Regions from separate parts of the Intestinibacillus sp. Marseille-P6563 genome, predicted to be linked through region 1. Evidence: riboswitches for the same ligand, from Rfam matches in the RefSeq annotation. Region 1 holds a riboswitch; each other region holds the start of a gene.
The links. Region 1 has a riboswitch for FMN ahead of EFB11_RS04855 (MATE family efflux transporter). Riboswitches for the same ligand answer to the same signal wherever they lie in the genome.

Region 1 (7,176 bases):
TTAGCAAAAACACAGCTCTCTGCTAAATCGAAAGATGACGTATAGGGGGTGACGCCTGCCCGGTGCTGGAAGGTTAAGGGGAGTGCTTAGCGCAAGCGAAGGTGCGAACTTAAGCCCCAGTAAACGGCGGCCGTAACTATAACGGTCCTAAGGTAGCGAAATTCCTTGTCAGGTAAGTTCTGACCCGCACGAATGGCGTAACGATTTGGGCACTGTCTCAACAGCCCGCCCGGCGAAATTGTAGTACCGGTGAAGATGCCGGTTTCCCGCAACTAGACGGAAAGACCCCATGGAGCTTCACTGTAGCTTGATATTGGATTTCGGTATTCCATGTACAGGATAGGTGGGAGGCTTGGAAGCACGGGCGCCAGCTTGTGTGGAGTCAACCTTGGGATACCACTCTTGGGATACTGGAATTCTAACCTGCGGCCATGAATCTGGTCGGGGGACACTGTCAGGTGGGCAGTTTGACTGGGGCGGTCGCCTCCTAAAAGGTAACGGAGGCGCTCAAAGGTTCGCTCAGCACGGACGGAAATCGTGCAATGAGTGTAAACGCAAAAGCGAGCCTAACTGCGAGAATGACGGTTCGAGCAGTAACGAAAGTTGGAGTTAGTGATCCGGCGGTATGTGAATGGAAATGCCGTCGCTCAACGGATAAAAGCTACCCTGGGGATAACAGGCTGATCTCCCCCAAGAGTCCACATCGACGGGGAGGTTTGGCACCTCGATGTCGGCTCATCGCATCCTGGGGCTGAATTCGGTCCCAAGGGTTTGGCTGTTCGCCAATTAAAGCGGTACGCGAGCTGGGTTCAGAACGTCGTGAGACAGTTCGGTCCCTATCTGTTGCGGGCGTAGGAATATTGAGAGGAGCTGCCCTTAGTACGAGAGGACCGGGGTGGACGTACCTCTGGTGCACCAGTTGTTCTGCCAAGGGCATAGCTGGGTAGCTAAGTACGGACGAGATAAACGCTGAAGGCATCTAAGCGTGAAACTTCCCTCGAGATAAGTATTCCCATCCTTCGGGAGTAAGGCCCCACGTAGACTATGTGGTGGATAGGTCAGGAGTGGAAGCGTGGTAACACGTGCAGCGGACTGATACTAATAGGCCGAGGGCTTGACCTAAAATGAATTAGGAAAAAGCATCTCGATAAAAAGCGATTGTGAGTAAGTATTGTTCAGTGTTCAGGGTGCAAGCCTTTCACATGCACCATTAGCTCAGTTGGTAGAGCAACTGACTCTTAATCAGTGGGACCTGGGTTCGAGTCCCCGATGGTGCTCCACTTTCTTTTTTCTTTGATAAAAAGAAAAAAGAAAGCAAAAAAGAAAATACCTGTATAACACAGGGAAGATCTTTGTAGCTGCGTAAAGACCAGATGTGGCCCGTTGGTCAAGCGGTCAAGACGGCGGCCTCTCACGCCGCAAACGGGGGTTCGATTCCCCCACGGGTCACCAAAAAAGTCTTGACAAAACGATGACGATATGTTATAGTTTAAAAGCTGCGAAGCCGTGTGCAAGAAAAGCGCGAAGCGCAAGTAAAGTTTTCTTTGCTTACTTTCTTGTACACAAGAAAGTAAGTAGGTGTTAATGGTGGCGAGGGTACACCTGTTCCCATCCCGAACACAGTAGTTAAGCTCGCTTACGGTGACAATACTTGGCTGGCGACGGCCCGGGAAGATAACTCAGCGCCTACACCAAAGCATGCTCATGAAAATGAGCATGCCTGTATATTCCTCAATAGCTCAGTCGGTAGAGCATGCGGCTGTTAACCGCAGGGTCGTTGGTTCGAGTCCAACTTGAGGAGCCAATAAGACAGAGTTTGCCGCTGCTGACAACAAAGTGGCGGCAAATTTTCTATCTGCTTTCAAGGATAAGGGCCTTTAGCTCAGTTGGTTAGAGCAGACGGCTCATAACCGTCCGGTCCTGGGTTCGAGTCCCTGAAGGCCCACCACCAACTTTCTTTTGAAAAAGAAAGTTGGCAAAGAAAACTTCAGTGTTTTCTTGCTATACACAACATAGGGGTATAGCTCAGCTGGTAGAGCAGCGGTCTCCAAAACCGCGTGCCGTGGGTTCGATCCCTACTGCCCCTGCCAAAATGGCCCGGTAGCTCAGTCGGTTAGAGCGCTGGCCTGTCACGCCAGAGGTCGAGGGTTCAAGTCCCTTCCGGGTCGCCATTTGCTGTTGTAGCTCAGCAGGCAGAGCACTTCCTTGGTAAGGAAGAGGTCGACAGTTCGAATCTGTTCAACAGCTCCACGAAAAGAATCACTACAAAATGTAGTGATTCTTTTTTGTTTTCAAAATATTTTTAACATATGAAAATGTTGTCTGCCGAGGGATTGACAAGTGCAATATAGAGTGGTACAATAACGAAAAGTTTTCTTCGGAAATGAGATATTCTCTACTGGCGGTGAAAGCCCGCGAGCGTCAAGCTAACCCGGTGGAACTCTAGGGCCAACAGTTAGTCTGGAAGGGAGAAGAAAACACGCATGGGGTCGAATGCATGTGTGTCTTATCCGAGAAAGAATATGAAACCAAGAGCATTCGGTATCTATGCCATACCGAATGCTCTTTTTGTATTTGGATTCCATGCATCCTTTTGTATCGATGGGTTAAAAGGGAGGAGTTTTTGTATGGAAAAAACCACATCGAATCCACTGTCGACCGAGCCGATCGGCAAACTGCTTTGCAAGTATTCCATCCCAACAACGCTCACACTTCTGGTCAACTATTTATACAATATTGCAGACCAGATTTTTGTTGGGCAAGGGGTCGGTATTACCGGCATGGCGGCTACAAACGTCGCATTCCCCTTGACAATCGTAACGATTGCCATTGCGTTGATGCTCGGGGATGGCTGTGCTGCGAATTTGAATCTTTGTTTGGGACGCAAAGACCAGGAAACCGCGGATAAAGTCATCAGCCATACCTTGACGTTGCTGCTGATTGCAGGACTGTTGCTGGGCGTATTGGGCAGTATCTTTGCCGAAAATATTGTGTTGCTGTTCGGCGCGACCGAAACTTCTTTCCAGGATGCGCTCGATTATACCCGGATCATCGTTTGGGGCTTACCGTTTTTGCTGTTTAGCTCGTTGCTGGCGTCGGTCATCCGCGCAGACGGCAATCCGCAGTTCACGATGAAGTGCATGATGCTGGGTGCAGCGATCAACCTGATTTTAGACCCGATCTTTATCTTTGGGCTGCATATGGGCGTTGTCGGTGCGGCGATTGCAACCGTGATTGGACAGGTGGCAGCCGGCAGTCTGTGCCTGCTGCATCTGCGGCATTTGCAGACCGTGCGCATCCATAAAGAATGGCTGCGCCCAACCGCTTGCATCACACTGCGCATTTTGAAACTGGGCATTCCCAGCTTTTTGACGCAGATCATGACTGCTTTGGTGCAGGTCACGATGAACAACCTGATGAAGCAGTATGGCGCAACCACGCCCTATGGCAGCGACGTTGCACTGTCGGTGTATGGTGCGCTGATGAAGGTGTATCAGATTGCGCATGCGATGTTTGTCGGTGTTTCTTCGGCAACACAGCCAATCAATGGGTATAACTTCGGTGCAAAATGCTATGACCGGGTGCGCAAGACCTATCGCATGGCTTCGATGATCGCCCTGATGATATCGGTTGGATGGTTTGCCATCTATCAAATTTTCCCGCGGGTGATCGGTATGCTGTTTGTAGCTGATAATGCGGTGTATCTGGACGCATGTGCCTATATTTTCCGGCTGTATATGTTGGGATTCTTTGTATATGGCTTACATATGACAACTTCGTCGTTCTTCCAGAGTATTGGTCAGCCGGTCAAGGCGCTGACCCTGCCGCTGGTGCGCCAAGCTGTGGTACTCATCCCGCTGTCGCTGATTCTGTCGGCACAGTTTGGGCTGGCTGGCGCATTGTTGGCCGTTCCAGTTGCAGACGGAGTGTCCTTCCTGCTTTCTCTGCTGTTCATCAAGCATGAATTTCATAAGTGGCGTCAGGCTGGATGGTTACAGATCAAAGAGTCCGCTGGATGATAAAAGAAAAAAACGCATGCGATTTGCATGCGTTTTTTTTTGGAGCGGATGATGGGAATCGAACCCACATAGCCAGCTTGGGAAGCTGGAGTTTTGCCACTAAACTACACCCGCAGAACTTGTTTAAGTATAGTCGATTTTGACAGGTTTGTCAAGGTATTTTTTGGATTTGCGGGAAGCGCTTGACCCTTTGCCAATCCTGTGATACCCTGAAACAAAGTGGGAGGCGAGACCGATGCAAATGGAGATTGCCGATATTTTTTTACGATTGTTGTGTGCCATGGTGGTTGGATTTGTGATTGGTGCCGGCCGCGAGCGAATCCATCGGCCAGCCGGTATGCGCACCCATATGGTCGTGGCAGTTGGGGCCTGTGTGGTGATGATTACCGGCCAGCTGCTGTTTTTGCAGTCCGGAGAATATGGTGCATGGAGTACGCCTGACCGTATGGCGGCGCAGGTCATCTCCGGCATCGGCTTTCTGGGGGCTGGCACCATCATTCGGGAAGGCCTGACGATCAAGGGATTGACCACCGCCGCAAGCCTGTGGTCGGTGGCCTGTCTGGGTCTGGCGGCCGGTGCAGGGTTTTATGCGTTGACCTTGGGTGGTACGGTGGCCATCACGATCACGTTATCGCTCATCCGGCCCTGGCAGGAAAAACGGTTTTTCCAGTCAAGCAATACCAAAATGCTCCTGTCGATCGACTGTATCCTGGTCGATGAAGTTCTGCACCGGATGGAAGGAATGCTTCGTCAGGCACAAGGAGAAATGCGGCATCTGGAGGTCGAATCCAAAGAAGGAATGCGCTTTTTGATTCATGCCTCCCTGCATTTTGAAAATGCAGCGACCGAAGGACAGCTTTTGTCCCGATGGCTGCATGAGTTTCAGGCGATCGATGACACAGTGAAACTACATATCACGATTTTGTAAAAGTCCAAACACCAGTTGGCCACCTTCCGGAAAGGAGGGTGGCCATTTTTTTATGAGGTGAGCAGCAAAGGCTGCTGTTGTTCCCCGCGCAGGGCGGATGCAATGGTGGATGGGATTTGGCTCATATCTGCGACCAGCGAGCGCGGTTTGGTATAGGGGGCATCCTGTCCGAAGGGGACAAAATAATAATGTCGGCGGTTGAGTAGGGTGCCCAGATTGAACGCCGAACCGGATAAGCCATCGTTGGTGGAAACCGCGAGGACGACCGGACGGTCCCGGCGCAGATGGCTCTTGACCGCCATGGTGACTGGGGTATCAATGATCGAATGGGCCAGTTTGGCCAGCGTATTGCCCGTGCAGGGCGCAACGACCAGCACATCGAGCAGCCCTTTGGGACCGATGGGCTCTGCCTGCTGGATGGTTTGCACAATGGGGTTGCCGGTCAGTTCGGTCAGCCGGTTTTGCAGGTCTTGGGCCGTACCAAACCGGGTATCCATCGAGGCCGCATGGTCGGATAAAATGGGGGTGATGACATATTCCCCGGATTGTACCATGGCTTCCAGCACATCGAGCGCCTTGGCAAAGGTACAAAACGAACCGGTCATGGCAAAGCCGACGCGGATGGGATGGTTCATAATAGGCCCTCCTCCTGTAAGATCGTATAGACCGTATCCCGGATGGCACAGGCAGCCGAAACCGGCGCGACCTTGCCGGGTAGCGACAAAGCCCAGATCGCGTGCCGGCCGATTTGGCTGGCCGCGTTGAAATCCACACCGCCCGGCTTGGATGCCAGATCGATAATCAGGCAATCGGGTGGGAGTTCCGCCAGTTCGGCCATACCGAGCACCCGTGCCGGCACGGTGTTGACCACCAGGTCAAAGCCGGACAGATGCCCAGCCAGAGCGCCCGTATGCAGGCAGCCATGTCCGGCTGCTTCAATGCGTGCAAAATCCTTGGCCGAACGGGCAGAAACGGTCACATGCGCATGCAGCGCCTGCAATTTCTGGGCCAGCATACTGCCGATGCGCCCATTGCCGATGACCAGCACATGCGACCCATGCAGGGTGATGGGCAGTTCTTCCATGGCAAGCTGCAACGCCCCTTCGCAGGTGGGGACTGCATTGCGGATAGCCAGCTCCTCACGGGCCAGATAGTCGATCAGATGCAGGTCGTTTTGTTCGGCCCGTGCCCGCAGGGCCGGGGAGACCGCACCCGCCAGCACCAGTTTGCCCGCTGGAATGGCATCCAAAATGGTTTGCATATGATACGATGTATTGGAAAGCGGCGCGTTGAGCAGCCCTTCCTCGCGTTCGGCCGGCATGGGCAGGATAATCGCCTGCGCCTCTTTTACCCCAAAATCAGGCGCTCCCAGGCGGATTCCAGCATCAAATGGATGCCGTTCCAGCGCCGAAACCGTGACTGTATGGCCGTCTGCGCACAAAAGCTGCGCCAAAAACGCTTGCCGCATGTCGCCGCCAAGAATGGCCAGCGACGTGCTTTTTTTCATACTGCATCGCCTCCTTCAACGTCATGCTATGCCGGGATGGGTCCATGGGTGAGACCTTTCGAAAAAAGGGCATGGGTCGGTGTCAAAAACCGATCCATGCCTTGATTGATCAGGGGACCAGCAGCGCCCCCAATGCTACATGATAGGCGGGCAGCTTGCCGGAGCTCCATTGGAGCGGAAAACCAAGCTGCTCGTCCGCCAGACGGCTCAGGTCGATGCGGAAAGCCGAAAAGGAATACCGCATCCGCTCGGGCCAAATGCAGGTGCAGCCGCTGGGACGCATGCAATGGGCGCAGCGCTCGCAGCGTCCGGCGGCAATCGACCGCGCGCCGGGAAACAGCTTTTCGAGCGCCAGCTGGGTTTCGAGCAGCGCCCGTTTGGCAAGGCCGTAAGTTTGATCCTGTACGGCCTGGACATCGCGCCAGCGATGTGCCAGCTCGGTATAGGTGACTTGTACGCCCAATAGATAGATGTCCGTATATCCGGCGAAAAAAGCGGGCGTATCGGGGACACCGGGCGGACAGGACCATACCTTGCCGTAGAAGGGACAGCCATTGCAGCTTTGCGCGAATTTTTCCGGGCGGTAATATTGCTTAAGAAACGCATCGACCGCCATGCGGCGCACCGCGGTCTGGGTGGTACATAAATCTGTCATGATGAGTCCTCTCTTGCCGCAAACGGGCGGGGCAGAACACCCCGCCCGCTCATGCCGCGGCCAATCC
Region 2 (7,176 bases), 830 kb from region 1:
AAACCCGCCGCCTTTACAACGAACGGAAAAATATTTATCATCGCGTATCCGACCGATCGGTTCGCAGCCCGCGGCTGAGTGAACTCATCGACCGGTTATTGCAAAGCATTTAAGCCATTCACCCCTGCATGTTAGGAAAGGAATTGGTTATGAAATTTTCAAGAGCAAAGCGGATCTTGGCTGCTTGCGTCACTGGTGCAATCCTTTTGACCAGTTCTGCTGCGGCCTTGTCCGGTGGATTTACATATTCCTATCCGATCGGGATTGGAACCACCTATTCTAGACAGGAAGGTTATAACGATAGCGGCTTGCAAAAAGCTTCGATTATTACCTACACCCCCAATGCGTCGGTTTCCCCGATCGGCGTGAAGTCTGGTGAACAGTTCTATGGCAGCCGTAAATCGATTTCGCAAATTTCCTCTTCGCTGGAATCGCAAGGGTATGATGTCATCGGTGGCATCAATGCGGACTTCTTTTCGTTTTCGGATGGCGTGCCGACCGGACTGTTTATTGATAACGGACGTGTCATCTCCTCGACCGACTGGGAAGCTGCGGTTGGATTTATGGCCGATGGTTCAGCGATTATAGGAGACCCCATTTCCAATATTGTCGTCTCTGGTGAAAGCGGGAAGATTGCGGTTTTTGACTACAATAAGACCCGTACTTCACGCGGACTTTGCCTGCTAGACCGGTATTACTCGGATACCACCCATTTTGGTTCTCCAGGTCAGAGCATTATCATGGAATATGATGATTTCTCGACGCTGAAAATCGGGCAGCCCATTACACTGACCGTTGTTGACAAGGTGTCGGGTAGTGATTCGTTTGCCATTGGAGAAAATCAGATGGTACTTTCCCGACGGGATGACTGCACCAGCATGCCCTGGGTTGATTTCCAGATTGGAGAACGCATTACCATTATCTTTGAAACCAACGACCCGCGCTGGGGCGATGTCCAGTATGCTGTTGGCGGCAAGACACTGATTACCAATGGCACCGTGACAACCAGTGGCATCGACTCCGGCACTTCGCTGGCAGCGCGCTCGGCGGTCGGTATCCGTAATGACGGGAAAGTCGTCCTATATGAAGTCGATGGCGCACAATCCAGTTATAGCCGTGGTTTGACAGCCAAGCAACTTGCCAGTGAACTGACCAGCTTGGGCTGTGTTTCGGCAGTTGCGCTCGATGGCGGCGGTTCTTCCGCGATGACAATTAAAAATCCCAGTGCAGATAAATCGGTGACCGTGACTCGACCATCCGACGGCAGTGAGCGAAAATGTTCTACCTATATTTTCCTCATCAACAATGCCACCGCAGATGGTGTGCCGACCTATCTGCACATGGAACCCACGACACATTACGTTCTGCCTGGCGGTACGGTTGAATTTTCGACGACTACGTTAGATGGCGGCTTTAAAAAGACGTCAGCGGCGCAGGATGTAGCATACACCGCAACAGCAGGTAGCGTTTCGGCCGGGAAATATGTAGCACCGCTTACCACCGGTGCAGTACAGGTTACAGCGAACGCTGGAAACGCGACCGGAACCATGGATCTGTATGTGACCAATGAACCCACGTCCATGGCGGTTCTCAAGGATGGCAAGGCTGTGTCTTCCCTCTCCTTGCAAAACGGACAAACCGCACAGATTGATGCTACTGTTTATCGAAATGCCATTCCGATCGCCTCGGCAAACACGCAGATGGTTTGGAGTGTGACCGGCGGTATTGGTACGATTTCCAAGTCTGGCCTGTTTACAGCGACCCATGCAGGTACCGGTACGATTCAAGTTTCCTGCTATGGCATGTCCAAGTCCATTGCGGTTACCGTTTCGGGCATGGGCGAATTACAGGATATCACGACCATTGCAGACTTTGAAAGCAGCCAGCCGCTTACCGCGCAAGATGGTGTTACCTTGTCCGTGACCAGCAATCAGAGCGATGTATCGCGCGGATATAAAGCCTTAGCTGCGACCTATTCGGGCACCTCCTGTTCTCTGTCTGTTCCGTCTACCAGTGTGGAAGGGATGACCTCCTTAACGCTTTGGGCAAAGCTGTCCAGTGGACAGGGAGATTTGACCGCAGTCTTTGAAGATGAGAACGGGACAGAACTGGTCGAGCCGTTTAGTGTTTCGGTACAGTCTTCGTATCGACAGCTGAAAGTTACGGTTCCGGAGCAAGCAGTCCGTCTGACGGGTATCCGCCTGTCTCAGGCAACAGCGGATAGCACCTTGTATTTGGATCATATTCTTCTCAGTGAAGATCCGGTGGATTACACCGATGCACCGCAGATTACGATCACAGATAGCAAGACAACGGTGAATGCTGGCGAATCGGCGTACATTACCGCAAAGATTACGCAGGATAGTGGAGCCTATCCGGTACGAACCAATCAGGTGCGTGCCTACATTGATGGGAAATTGTCTTCGGCAACCTATCACACCTCTACGGCAGCCATTGATGTCAAGACTGATGCGCTTTCGGCAGGGACCCATATGATCATCCTGGAAGTGCAGGATGATGCCGGAAATTGCAGCCGAAAAGCGGTGACCATCACCGCCGGTACTCGGACGAGTTCGAAATTCACCGATGTTTCTACAAGCTGGGCTGCCGGATATATCAATCTCCTGTCCGATCGCGGGATTATGAACGGAGAGCAATTATCCGATGGAACCTGGCGTTTCAATCCGGAACAAAACCTCAAGCGAAGCGAATTTGCTGTGCTGATGGCCAATGTTCTGGAATTGGACACCTCGTCGGCATCCAATCTGCCGTTTGATGATGCGGCATCCATTCCAGACTGGGCGAAGGCGTCCATTGCTGCCGTCACGGAAGCTGGCGTCATGAGTGGGCAGTCCAATCCGAATACTGGAGAAGTCAATTTTAATCCCAATGCACAGATTACGCGTGCAGAAGTGATGAGCGTTATTTCGCGGTGTCTGCCTCGTGGCTATGCGGCGAAAAATGCAACCTTTACCGATGCGGCCTCTATTCCTTCCTGGGCAAAGGATTCGGTAAACTATGTGACCTCGGCAGGGATCATCAATGGTTATACCGATGGCAGTGTCAAGCCCAATGCACAAATCACTCGTGCAGAAATCTCGTCGGTAATTTGTAATTTCCGATAAAAAAAGAAGCCGGTTTTAACCGGCTTCTTTTTTATTTACTTTGCGGTTTCGGTGTGGCGATGCAGATCAAACTGCTTGGACTTAATAAAGACGCTCAACTTTTTGTAGACGATCACGGTGATGAAAGTAATCAATCCGCCCTTCACGATATTAAATGGCAGTACACCAATCAGCAGATACGTACTCATCCCGGAAATATGGGGATTGACCGCAGCACATGCGCCAAAAATCGCATCGAGCGGCATCATCATAACCTTCGAATAGAACGGAATAATGAACAAATAATTGGTTGCCATGCCTGCAACAGACATCACCAAGGTACCAAGCAGACAGCCAATAATCGCGCCCTTACGGGTGTGATAACGCTTATAGACCGAAACAGCTACAATAACGAACAGGGCAAGCAAAATGAAATCCTGCAACTCACCCGAGCCACCCGTTTGGGTCTGTGTCACATGAATCAGGTCTTTGATCAAAATCATCATAATCGCAGGCCCAATTCCAAAAATGAAAGCACCAATAAGAATTGCCGCACCGCTGAGGTCCACTTTTAAGAATGGTGGCATAAACGGAAGCGGAAATTCAAAGTACATCAGTACCGCAGCAATGGCAGCGAAGATCGCCGTGTAGGTGATTTTCATGGTTTTGGTCATACAAAAACACTCTCCATTCCTGTTCTGTGAGGAAAAAGAAAAGCCCTTGGAAATCATTTCTTTCCAAGGGCGCAGACGCACAAAATAATACGTCTGTTTCTCTCATCCGGACTATAACCGTCGGTTGGGAATCGAACCCATCATGCCTTTCGGCTCGCAGACTTGTAGATGCAAAGATCTCTTCACTGCCGGTGGAGAATTTCACTCCGCCCTGAAACAGAACTCATATAAATTTGATAATCATATTATACATCACGAATGCGGATTGTCAATATCCTCTTGTGAAATTTGTTGGAATGTTTGCAAGACCTCTTCGCGATTGCTCACCGCATTCATAAAATCAAGTAAAGCATTTGCAGACAGATACTGTGGTAACCCAAGCGCTTTGAGCAGGCGTTTGCGTTTTTGCGCACTGTCTGGTTGACCGGAAAGCCCCATGGCATAAAGGTCTGCCTTTTCCAAACGGTTGGCGCGGAGGGCTTGTCCAGACTCTTCCCCTAAAATCGTCGCGCCAGCACGCTCCAGGGCGTTTTGCAGAATGTCTTGCGACATGCCTTCTACTCCCAGCAGGCCTTCTTTGGAACTATGGCGCTTGCGACGTTCCTTCCCTTGGATTTCGGGAATGTACGCATGCTTGACTTGGTCCTTCGGGATGGCGCCGCGCAAAAAATTGCGAATTGTAAATCCGGCGCCATCGCTGTCGGTCAAAATCAGAATGCCGCGACGGGCTGCAATTTTTCGAATCATTTCCAGGCGTTCCCGGTCCTTGAAAATCCGAAAACCGCCGGTTTCTAAAACCACCGTATCGACCATTTGCCGTAAGGTCTGGATATCATAACGGCCTTCCACCAGAATGGCTTCTTTAATTTGAATCATAATACCTCTCAGATTGTCGACGCCATTTGCAAAAGCGCCAATTCAATGATTTTTTGCTTATCGGCCGCACTGCTCTTAAGTGCAGCATCGGTTTCGCCACAAATCCGAACCGCTTCCCGTAACCAGGCCAGTGATACTCCTCTGGCAGCCGATGTTAGTTTTTGCGCATAAAAGCTGGAATTGGAGCCGATCAGCGTCAACAGTTCTTTGGAATTGCCATGCGATTGCTGACTCAGTTTTGCAGCATAGAGCCGCTGAATATGACGTAATACGGCGGAAAAGATAGCGACTTCCGAATTTTTCTGGGCCAGGAGATCCCCAACAATTGCAATCGCTTTTTCGAAACGTTTCTGTGTGATTGCGTCGGTGAGATCAAAGATCACGGCATCGAGCACCCGGGTGCAGACTTCGTCGATGTTGTATCGCTTAATTTCATGCAGGGTAGAATGTGCAGTCACTTTTTCGATCTCTGTAATGAGATTTGTCATGGAATTACCGCACAAAAATAGAAAATACGCACAGGTATCCGCATCGATGTCTTTATCCAGCGCACGTATCCGCCGCCGGACCCAGGCCATCAATTCCCGCTCCTCCAGGTGAGAAAATTCAGCAAAGCAGGCCGTCTTACCCAGTAAACTATGCATTTTTGTCCGCTTGTCTGCCTTAAATGGCAGAGTATCATAATAGAACACCAAACAGATATAGTCTGGCAGGTCCTGCAGCAAATCCATTAGGATGGTTTGAAAAGCAGCAGGCGGTTTGTATACGTCAAAGTCGCGGACAATTACCAGCTTGCGCTCTGCAAATGCCGGATAGCCTTCTACGGCCTCCGTCAACGCTTCCGGAGTCAAATTTTTACCATCGAATTCAATCAAATTAAATTCGGCAAAGTCCTCCTGTACCAATGCAGTTTTCAGAGCATGCAAATAATAATTTTTTAAATAGTCCTCTTCCCCATAAAAAATATAGAGATTCTGAAAATTTTGCGTTTTAAGATCATTTTTCAGCTGTTCGGACCCTTTGATTTTTTTCGTTGCCATCACACACCTCCACGCGGTAAAATCTCTCGGAACAATAAATCCCCACTTTGCTTTGTAGTCTGTATGGGAATGCCAGCAATCTTTCCGCTGTCCTCATAAGGAGTTGGCAGATAGATTTGCTGCGGTTGAAGCTGCTGCACCAGTTGGTCTGGAGCTTCGTCCAGAAACGACTTCGAAAGAATGACCGAATCGCAGGTCACCTGTTGCAGACTGAAAAGTTCTTCGAGCATTTTGGGTGTAAAGCTATGTAATGTCAAAAGTTCTTGATTTCCTTGCCGGATACGGACACCTAATTTTTTCGGTATCCCGTCAATCAGAGAAAGGCCAAACCGCGTATCACCAACCGGTAGTTCTCCCTCCCCCTGCCAAACGGTTACGGGAACCTGTTTTTGTTCGGCAAGCTGTAAAACCTCCGCAGAAAAATCATTTTCTGTGTAGTCAGATGGCAGAATAAGATGGCCGACCGGAACAGTTTGCAATAACTCTGGCAAGTCGCGGGCATGGGTCTTGTCGAGCGAAGTGATGATCAGCAGTTCGATTTTGGAAAATCCATTCCAGTCCATGTACTGGGTTAAGCTATCCACTGCATTTTGTGCGGTAGCGCAGTCAATCACGGCTAAGCTGTTTTGGGCATAGGAAACAGCAATACATTGTCCGCTGCCACTGGAGAACACTTGAATGTCATATTTTCGAGAGAGTGTATCCGCATTGATGCCTAAGGTCAAAAGCAAGATGGTGCATGCTAGCGCGGCTGCATAGGAAAATCGAACATAGCGCCTAAGCAGCCAAGCCGCGATCACAGCCCCATACAGTAATACAATGCCAGCTTGCACGTACCAAAAATCGCCGTATAGCAGCAAAGATGGAATATTCCCGATTGCATGCGCAACCGAAAACGCATACGCACACAACCCATAGATACAAACCGCTAAGACATTTCCCAAAACCGGGATACTAAAACAAATGCCGAAGCCTGCGACAAACAAAACCGCAAATACACCAACGGTCAATAGATTGGCCGCAATCGATGCAACCGATACATATCCAAAGGAATGGAGCAAGACTGGCACTGTAAAAATCGAGGCGCAGATCGAGCAGGCGATTGCACCGGCGAATACTCGCAAGATTTTATAAATCCAGAAGGGACATTCCCGTTCCTTTAACGGCGCCAGCATTTTGGTTTGCAGAGGTGTTCCAAACAGAATCAGGCCCAAGGTTGCCAAAAAAGACAACTGCAAACTCAAGCTTTGCAGTGCATAAGGATTGTAGCATAGCAGGACCAACAAAGCGGCACATAAAGAATGCAGCGCACTGTGTTCCCGCCGTAAAAAGAAACCAATCGCCACGAAAGCGTACATAATCGCTGCACGAATGACCGAAGGTGTAGCGCCTGTCATGGGGACAAAGATCACAAGAGCGAGTAAAGAAACACACAGTCCGATGCGCCGACCCAAAATGAGCAGGAAAAACATGACCAGAAAA
Region 3 (7,176 bases), 160 kb from region 1:
TTATTTATAATCGAGAATATGGCCCATTTTGGCCTGTTTGGTCTTAAGATAGAACAAATCGTGTGCGGTTGCGCGCATCTGGATGGGAACCCGCTCGACAATCTCCATGCCGAAGTCGGCCAGCTGATAAACTTTATCCGGGTTGTTGGTCAACAGGCGCAGGGTCTTGGCGCCCAAGTCCTGCAAAATCTGTGCGCCGGTGTAGTATTCGCGCAGATCGCCCGCAAAGCCGAGCGCCAGATTGGCTTCCAGGGTGTCCATACCCTTGTCCTGCAAAGCGTACGCGCGCAGCTTATTGATGAGGCCGATGCCGCGTCCCTCCTGCCGCATGTACAGCAAAATGCCGCGTCCTTCCTTTTCGATCTGGGTCATGGCAGCCGCGAACTGCTGGCCGCAATCGCAGCGCAGCGAACCGAAGGTGTCGCCGGTCAGGCATTCGGAATGCACCCGGCACAGAACGTTCTGTCCATCGCCGATGTCGCCCTTGACGAGCGCAACATGATGTTCGCCGTTAACCTTATTGATGTAACCATAGGCGGTAAATTCGCCGTACTTGGTGGGCATGCGGGTCACGGTCACGCACTCGACCAGCTTTTCATGCCGCTTGCGGTAGGCTTGCAGGTCCTGGATGGTGACAAAGGTCATGCCCCATTCCTTGGCGCAGGCCAGCAGCTCGTCCCGACGCATCATAGTGCCGTCCTCGCGCATAATCTCACAGCAAAGACCGCATTCCTTCAGGCCGGCCAGCCGCAGCAGATCGACCGTGGCTTCGGTGTGGCCGTTGCGTTCGAGCACGCCATTCTTCCGCGCCAGCAGCGGGAACATATGACCCGGGCGGCGGAAATCCTCGGGTTTGGCATCGTCGGCCACGCACTTCATGGCCGTGATCGACCGCTCGGCGGCCGAAATGCCGGTCGTGGTGTCCACATGGTCGATGGACACGGTGAAGGCGGTTTCGTGGTTGTCGGTGTTGCGGGTCACCATCTGTGCCAGCTGCAGCTTTTCAATATATTCCTGTGACATGGGCATGCAGATCAGGCCCTTGGCATGGGTCGCCATGAAATTGACGTTTTCGGTGGTCGCAAACTCGGCGGCACAAATCATATCGCCTTCATTTTCCCGGTCTGCATCATCGGTAACCAGAATGATTTTGCCCTGGCGCAGATCTTCGAGCGCCTGTTCAATGGTATGGAACATGGTCTTGCTTCCTTTCTGTATCTCAGTAGCCGCAGCGGGCTAAAAAATCCATGGTGATCGCGCTGTCCTTCGCCGGTTCGGCGGCAGGTGTCAGCAGTTTTTCAACATATTTGCCAATGATGTCGGTTTCCAGATTGACCGAATCCCCCACCCGCTTGTCACGCAGGATGGTCACGGCCACCGTGTGCGGGATGGCCGAAATGGCGAAATCGTTCGCCGATACGCGGGCGACCGTCAGGCTGATGCCGTCGATCGTGATCGAGCCTTTTTCCACGATGTACCGCAGCAGATGGGGCGCGGCCTTGACCGTGTACCACACGGCGTTGTCATCGCGCTCAATCTGGGTGATGGTGCCCTGGCCATCGACGTGGCCGGACACAATGTGTCCGCCGAAGCGTCCCTGGGCAGCCATGGCGCGCTCCAAATTGACCGCGCTGCCTGCCCGCAGCTGGGCAAGGCCCGAACGGTTCAGGGTTTCGTGCATGACGTCGGCCGAAAACCCGTCCTTTTGCAGGCTGGTCACGGTCAGGCATACGCCGTTGACCGCCACGCTGTCGCCGATTTTGAGGTCATCCAGCACCGTGCTGGCCTGGATGTGCAGCACCGCCGAATGGGTACCCGGCTGGACGCGCGCAATGCGCCCGACCTCCTCAACAATCCCCGTGAACATGGGGTTCCACCTCGCCTTCGATCAAAATATCTTCTCCTAGCAGGGTCATGGTCGCGTGTTTCAGGTGTACCGCCTCGCTCGGCAGTGCGACGCCCTGTCCGCCGATGGGCGAAGGCGCTCCCGCCCCGCCGAACAGCTTGGGCGCGACATAGGCCTGCACCCGGTTGACGATCCCGCTTTCGAGCGCCGCGCCGTGCAAGGACGCGCCGCCTTCGAGCAGCACGCTGTCGATCTCCATCTGTCCAAGCCGCTCCATCAGCGCCGACAGGCTGACCTTTCCGTCCTGCTCGGGCAGGACCAGTACCTGACAGCCAGCTTCTTCATAGGCCGCACGGTGCGCAGCATCCGTGCAACAGGTGGCCAGAATGGTCGGCGTTTCGCGGGCCGTGCGCACCACCTGCGCCGATAATGGCGTGCGCAGATGGGTGTCGCAGATAACGCGGATGGGATTGCGGCCGCCTTCGATGCGGCAGGTCAGCTGCGGGTCATCGGCCAGCACGGTTCCCACCCCGACCAGGATGGCGCGGTAGCGATGTCGGTCGGCATGCACCCGGCGGCGTGCCTGCTCACCGGTGATCCACTTGGACGCACCCGTATGGGTGGCGATCTTGCCGTCCAACGTCATAGCGTATTTGAGCACCACATAGGGCCGCCCGGTCTGGATAAAATGGAAAAACACCGTGTTGATCGCCCGGCATTCGTCCTCCAGGACGCCAGTGTCGACCGTGACCCCATGCTCCCGCAGGATACGGATGCCCTTGCCCGCGACCTTGGGGTTGGGGTCAAGCGAACCAACAACCACGCGGGCAATGCCGCTTTCCAAAATGGCATCCACGCACGGCGGCTGACGGCCGGTGTGGCAACAGGGTTCGAGGGTAACATATAGGGTCGCACCGCGCGGCGACTCGGTACAGTGCGCCAGTGCATTGCGTTCGGCGTGGGCCTGGCCGCATTTTTCGTGATAGCCCTCGCCAATCACCCGTCCGTCGCGGACGATGACCGCGCCGACCATGGGATTGGGACTGGTCCAGCCGCAGCCCTGTTCGGCAAGCGCCAGGGCCCGGCGCATATAGGCTGCATCTTCCATCTGCATTCGCCTCCGGGAAAAGAAAAATGCCTTGAACCAAATGTTCAAGGCAGAAAAAGCAAAGACACCTCCCGCGCAAGCGTGCAAAAAACCCTGGAATGACAAATCATTCCAGGGCCTGAATACACCAAATTGCGCGCGAAATCGCAAACGTTTCATCTTCTTTCATCCAGACTATACTGTCGGCTTCGGAGTTTCACCGAATCATGCCTTGCGGCTCGTGGGCTATACCACCGGTAGGGAATTGCACCCTGCCCTGAAGATTCCAATTCAATTGATGTAAGTATAGTCCCCTTCCGGCCATCTGTCAAGCAGGAAGGGAAAAATTTTTTTCAGCCCGGCATCTGCTGCAAAAAATCAGGCGGGGTGTCCAGGTCAAACTGCACCGGGGTCGGGCGCTCCAAAAGGGCGGCCAGATCGACAAACCGCACCCGCTGATTTTCGTACGTGGTCCAGTAATACCGCCGCGATTCGGCGCAGGCAATGGCGGTATAGACCGTGTAATCAAACGCGCCGACGTATTGGTCGAGCACAGTCTTAGGCTCGGAATCGGCCACGCGCACCATCCCCAGCGGAAAGGCTACGCTTTGAAACAGCCGCAGCATACGCGAAACGCCCTGCGTTTCGTTCCGGCCCCGCACGCCGTATTTCCGCAAAAAGCACAGGCGGACAAACCGCGACGGCGAACCCCAGTCGCCAGGCAGTCCCTGCGCGCCGCTGCCCGAAAAACAGGGGGACAAATTTTCTCCTTCCCACTCCATTTCGCCGCGGTCCAAATCGCGTACGCCGGTGAAGTTCAGCAGATGCAGCCGGTGCCAGGGATAGGGGGGACTGTTGGTCATCACCCCCAAGGTGTTGCGGTACAGGTGCAGGCCGTCGTGGTCAGGTTCGATGACGATGCTCTCGCCTGTGCGGTCACTGAACGACCAGTGCAGGGGCGGTACGGTGCCGTACAGCGGCGCATTTACGAGCGTAACCGTGTGTTCCAGCCGCTGGACGACTTCGGCTACGCTCGCGCACTGGGCCAGACAGTCATAGACCAAAAGCGGCGGCTGGATCGGCTGCGTTCCCGGACGAGCGTCCGCCGGAAAATGGGCAAATTCCCGGTAGTAAAGCTGTCCGCCCATCAGACCGGCTTCATTGATGCCCTCGTACAAAATGGGCGATGCGGGCAGCAGCAGCCCAGTGCCCACAGCTGCATACACCGCGCAGCTTTGTGTCCCGACGGCCTGCTCGGCGCCGGACGCGATATACCGGTCATAGACCGTGCCGCGCGGCGCAAACGTCACCCGGCTGCCCGGCGCGATACGGTTATAATCAAAATTTCGTCCCCACAAATGCTTGCCATCCTCGGTCGTCCAGCTCAGGGCGCTGCACCCGGCGCCCATCCCCAAATTGCGCATATACTTGCCTCCTTTGGGGTTATTTTATCCCAGTTTCGCCGTATTTATCAAAAAAGCAGCACGTTTTCGTGCTGCTTTTTTGCGCCTGGGTACGCCTTTTGGAAAGTGGGAAGTGACCAAATGGCGACCCGGCTGTGTGTCCCGGTGTTTTTAGCATACTAGAAAACCAGCCGTCCCGCTCGGCTGCGGCTTGGATTTTTTGTGCTCAATCTCATACATGCCGCCGCGCTTCTTTGCGGCGCAGATGCACCCAGCAAGGAATGAGCGCCAGCAAAATCAGCATCCAGCTGATCGGATAGGACAGATAGACCCACTCGACCGGCACCCGACTGGTGTCCAGCAACCCGATCCACACCAGACGAAAGGCACAGGTGCCCAGCAGATTGATGATCACTGGCGCGATCGGCGCCCCATAGCCGCGGATGGCGCCCACAAACACATCAGCCACGCCGAAAATCACATAGGTCGATGCCACGACCGCCAGACGCACCGCACCCGCTTCAATGACAGCCGCTTCGTTGTTGTAGATGCTCACCAGCGGATGGGAGAACCACACGACCAGCACGCTTTGCGCGATGCCCAGCACCAGCGTGCACAGCACGCAGGTGCGCAGGATACGGCCCACCCGGTCGTGCCGCCCGGCGCCTACGTTCTGACTGATGAAGGTCTGTCCGGCCTGGTGGAAAGAATTCATGGCCACATACATGAAGTTTTCGATGCTTTCGGCGGCGCCGCACCCGGCCATGATGACGCTGCCATAGGAATTGATCGCGCCCTGGATGACCACATTGGACAGGCTGAACAGACAGGACTGCACCCCGGCCGGGATGCCGATGTGCGCCATCTCGACCAGGCCCCGTTTGTCCAGGCACAGCTTTTTCCATGAAAAATGCAGCTCGCCTTCGGTCCTGGACAGGCACAGCAAAATCAGGGCGGCACTGATCATCTGGCTGAGGACCGTGGCCAGCGCCACGCCGATCACATGCCAGTGCAGCCACACCACAGCCACCAGATTGAGCGCCACATTCACGATGCCGCTGATGAGCAAAAACAGCAGCGGCCGTCTGGTATCGCCCGCCGCGCGCAGGGCGGCGGCGCCATAGTTATAGAGCATGGAAAAGGGCGTCCCGACAAAATAGATTTGCATGTACACCTGCGCCAGCGGCCGCACATCATCGGGAATCGACACCAAATCCAGCATCCAACCGGTCGATACAATGCCGACTGCGCCCAAAATCACACCGCCGGCCAGTGCCAGCAAAATGGCGGTATGCAGCGCGCGGGTGATCTCCTGCGGGTGTCCGGTCAGCCCCAGATAGCGGGCAATGACCACATTGACGCCCACCGACAGGCCCATGAGCAAGGTGATGAACAGATTGATGACCGGCACCGTGCTGCTTACTGCCGCCAGGCTGGCATACCCTGCAAACCGTCCCACGACCACCACGTCGGCGGCATTGAATAGAAGCTGCAAAATATTCGAAGCCATGAGCGGCAGGCTGAACCACAGGATCGGGCCGAGCAGCGGCCCGCTGGTCATATCCATGGATGCGTTTCGTTTCACGCTGTTTTTCTCCTTATACGTCAAAATCGCGCCTGCCATCAGGCGCGATTACGATTGTAGCGGGTCGTGCCAAAAAAAGACACCTTTCCCCTGCAACATCTGAGCTACGGCAAAGAAATCCTGCGTTTTGGCAAACTAGGTCCCGCGCAATGCGTTTTCCGCGTCTTCCAGACTGGCATATCCATAATACGCCACGGTGTTTTGCAGGATGATCTCGTCCAAATTTTGTCCGGCGCGCGCAAGCTGTGCGGCATACGCAGTCAAAAGACCCAGCATTTTCCGTGAATAGGTTTGCAGTTCGCCCCAGAGATAGGTTTCAGACGATGTGACCTGCGGGCTGTCCGCCTGCCGGCGGATAGGGCGTCCCCGGCCGATGACACGAGGATAGCGCGCGGCCAGCCGTTCCATATTTTGAACATGGATTTCGCATAACCGGTCGATCACCGGCTTTTTTTCCGGCACCAACGGCGGCAGGTATGCCTGGATCGCCGCATATTCGGCCGGACAGGTGCGTGCCATCATATACGCATATTTTTCCTGCATGACATTGCGTCCCTGCGCGGCGGCCTGCTGCAGATCTTGCCAGTAACAGTCGCGCAGTTCCGGGGACCATGCTGCAAACTGGCTGGCACGCATGCCCGCAAACCGTTTGGGGTCATTTTGGCAGGCGGCCCGGCCACCGGGGTTATGCACCCGGTCGAACATCTTCCATTCCAGTGCAATGATCTGCTCCATGCCTTCATTCCTCCATGATGTGGGTTTGCCGCAGCGCGGGATCGTGAATCTGTCCCAGCAGTTCCTGCCCATGATCGAGCAAAAAGCCGCTGGAACTGGCAGACAGTCCCTGTCTGCGCAGTTCGTCTGCAATCGCGGCGCAAATGGTTTCGATCGTCTGCTGATTGGCCGCGCCATCCAGGCTGCAACTCAGCCGTTCGGTCTGCCGAGCGATATGCGACAGCCGGGGCAGATCGTATAAGCCGCGCTGCATCCACTTATAAAACGGGGCATAGCGGCGATTGAGCAGATACACCATCGACATGGTTGCCTGCAAAAAGGCTGCCAGTACCAGAGCTGCCGGCACATGCGCGCCGCGCCGCAGGCTGCGTGGATAATTATACTGTCCGGCTTGCGCCATGACCGCTGCCCGGGCCGCCATCTTTTTCAGCCGGATGTCCTCGGGATAACAGGTCAGTAGCCGCTGCCGCACGGCAGAAAAGGCCTCGGACGGGTCCCAAAACACCGCGCCATTGGTGGC

Region 2: linked by a shared signal. The riboswitch ahead of EFB11_RS00475 (ECF transporter S component) and the one ahead of EFB11_RS04855 (MATE family efflux transporter) in region 1 are both predicted to bind FMN.
Region 3: linked by a shared signal. The riboswitch ahead of ribD (bifunctional diaminohydroxyphosphoribosylaminopyrimidine deaminase/5-amino-6-(5-phosphoribosylamino)uracil reductase RibD) and the one ahead of EFB11_RS04855 (MATE family efflux transporter) in region 1 are both predicted to bind FMN.

What each region holds. Positions count from the first base shown of each region.
Region 1 covers NZ_UWOD01000001.1:920,988-928,163, reverse strand. Annotated here, with positions in the region: rRNA gene EFB11_RS04900 (23S ribosomal RNA) at 1-1,122, shown strand, start outside; tRNA gene EFB11_RS04895 (tRNA-Lys) at 1,205-1,280, shown strand; tRNA gene EFB11_RS04890 (tRNA-Glu) at 1,378-1,452, shown strand; rRNA gene rrf (5S ribosomal RNA) at 1,575-1,691, shown strand; tRNA gene EFB11_RS04880 (tRNA-Asn) at 1,729-1,804, shown strand; tRNA gene EFB11_RS04875 (tRNA-Ile) at 1,872-1,948, shown strand; tRNA gene EFB11_RS04870 (tRNA-Trp) at 2,015-2,090, shown strand; tRNA gene EFB11_RS04865 (tRNA-Asp) at 2,095-2,171, shown strand; tRNA gene EFB11_RS04860 (tRNA-Thr) at 2,175-2,250, shown strand; FMN riboswitch at 2,370-2,480, shown strand; gene EFB11_RS04855 (MATE family efflux transporter) at 2,628-4,019, shown strand; tRNA gene EFB11_RS04850 (tRNA-Gly) at 4,060-4,133, opposite strand; gene EFB11_RS04845 (MgtC/SapB family protein) at 4,255-4,947, shown strand; gene EFB11_RS04840 (dipicolinate synthase subunit B) at 4,998-5,582, opposite strand; gene dpsA (dipicolinate synthase subunit DpsA) at 5,579-6,454, opposite strand; gene EFB11_RS04830 (DUF2284 domain-containing protein) at 6,564-7,109, opposite strand.
Region 2 covers NZ_UWOD01000001.1:88,267-95,442, forward strand. Annotated here, with positions in the region: gene EFB11_RS00465 (shikimate kinase) at 1-113, shown strand, start outside; gene EFB11_RS00470 (S-layer homology domain-containing protein) at 150-3,125, shown strand; gene EFB11_RS00475 (ECF transporter S component) at 3,161-3,778, opposite strand; FMN riboswitch at 3,869-4,001, opposite strand; gene EFB11_RS00480 (toprim domain-containing protein) at 4,031-4,654, opposite strand; gene holA (DNA polymerase III subunit delta) at 4,663-5,694, opposite strand; gene EFB11_RS00490 (ComEC/Rec2 family competence protein) at 5,694-7,176, opposite strand, start outside.
Region 3 covers NZ_UWOD01000001.1:1,080,990-1,088,165, forward strand. Annotated here, with positions in the region: gene EFB11_RS05660 (bifunctional 3,4-dihydroxy-2-butanone-4-phosphate synthase/GTP cyclohydrolase II) at 1-1,197, opposite strand; gene EFB11_RS05665 (riboflavin synthase) at 1,220-1,867, opposite strand; gene ribD (bifunctional diaminohydroxyphosphoribosylaminopyrimidine deaminase/5-amino-6-(5-phosphoribosylamino)uracil reductase RibD) at 1,848-2,954, opposite strand; FMN riboswitch at 3,108-3,222, opposite strand; gene EFB11_RS05675 (choloylglycine hydrolase family protein) at 3,287-4,357, opposite strand; gene EFB11_RS05680 (MATE family efflux transporter) at 4,569-5,921, opposite strand; gene EFB11_RS05685 (DUF4125 family protein) at 6,057-6,656, opposite strand; gene EFB11_RS05690 (DUF4037 domain-containing protein) at 6,661-7,176, opposite strand, start outside.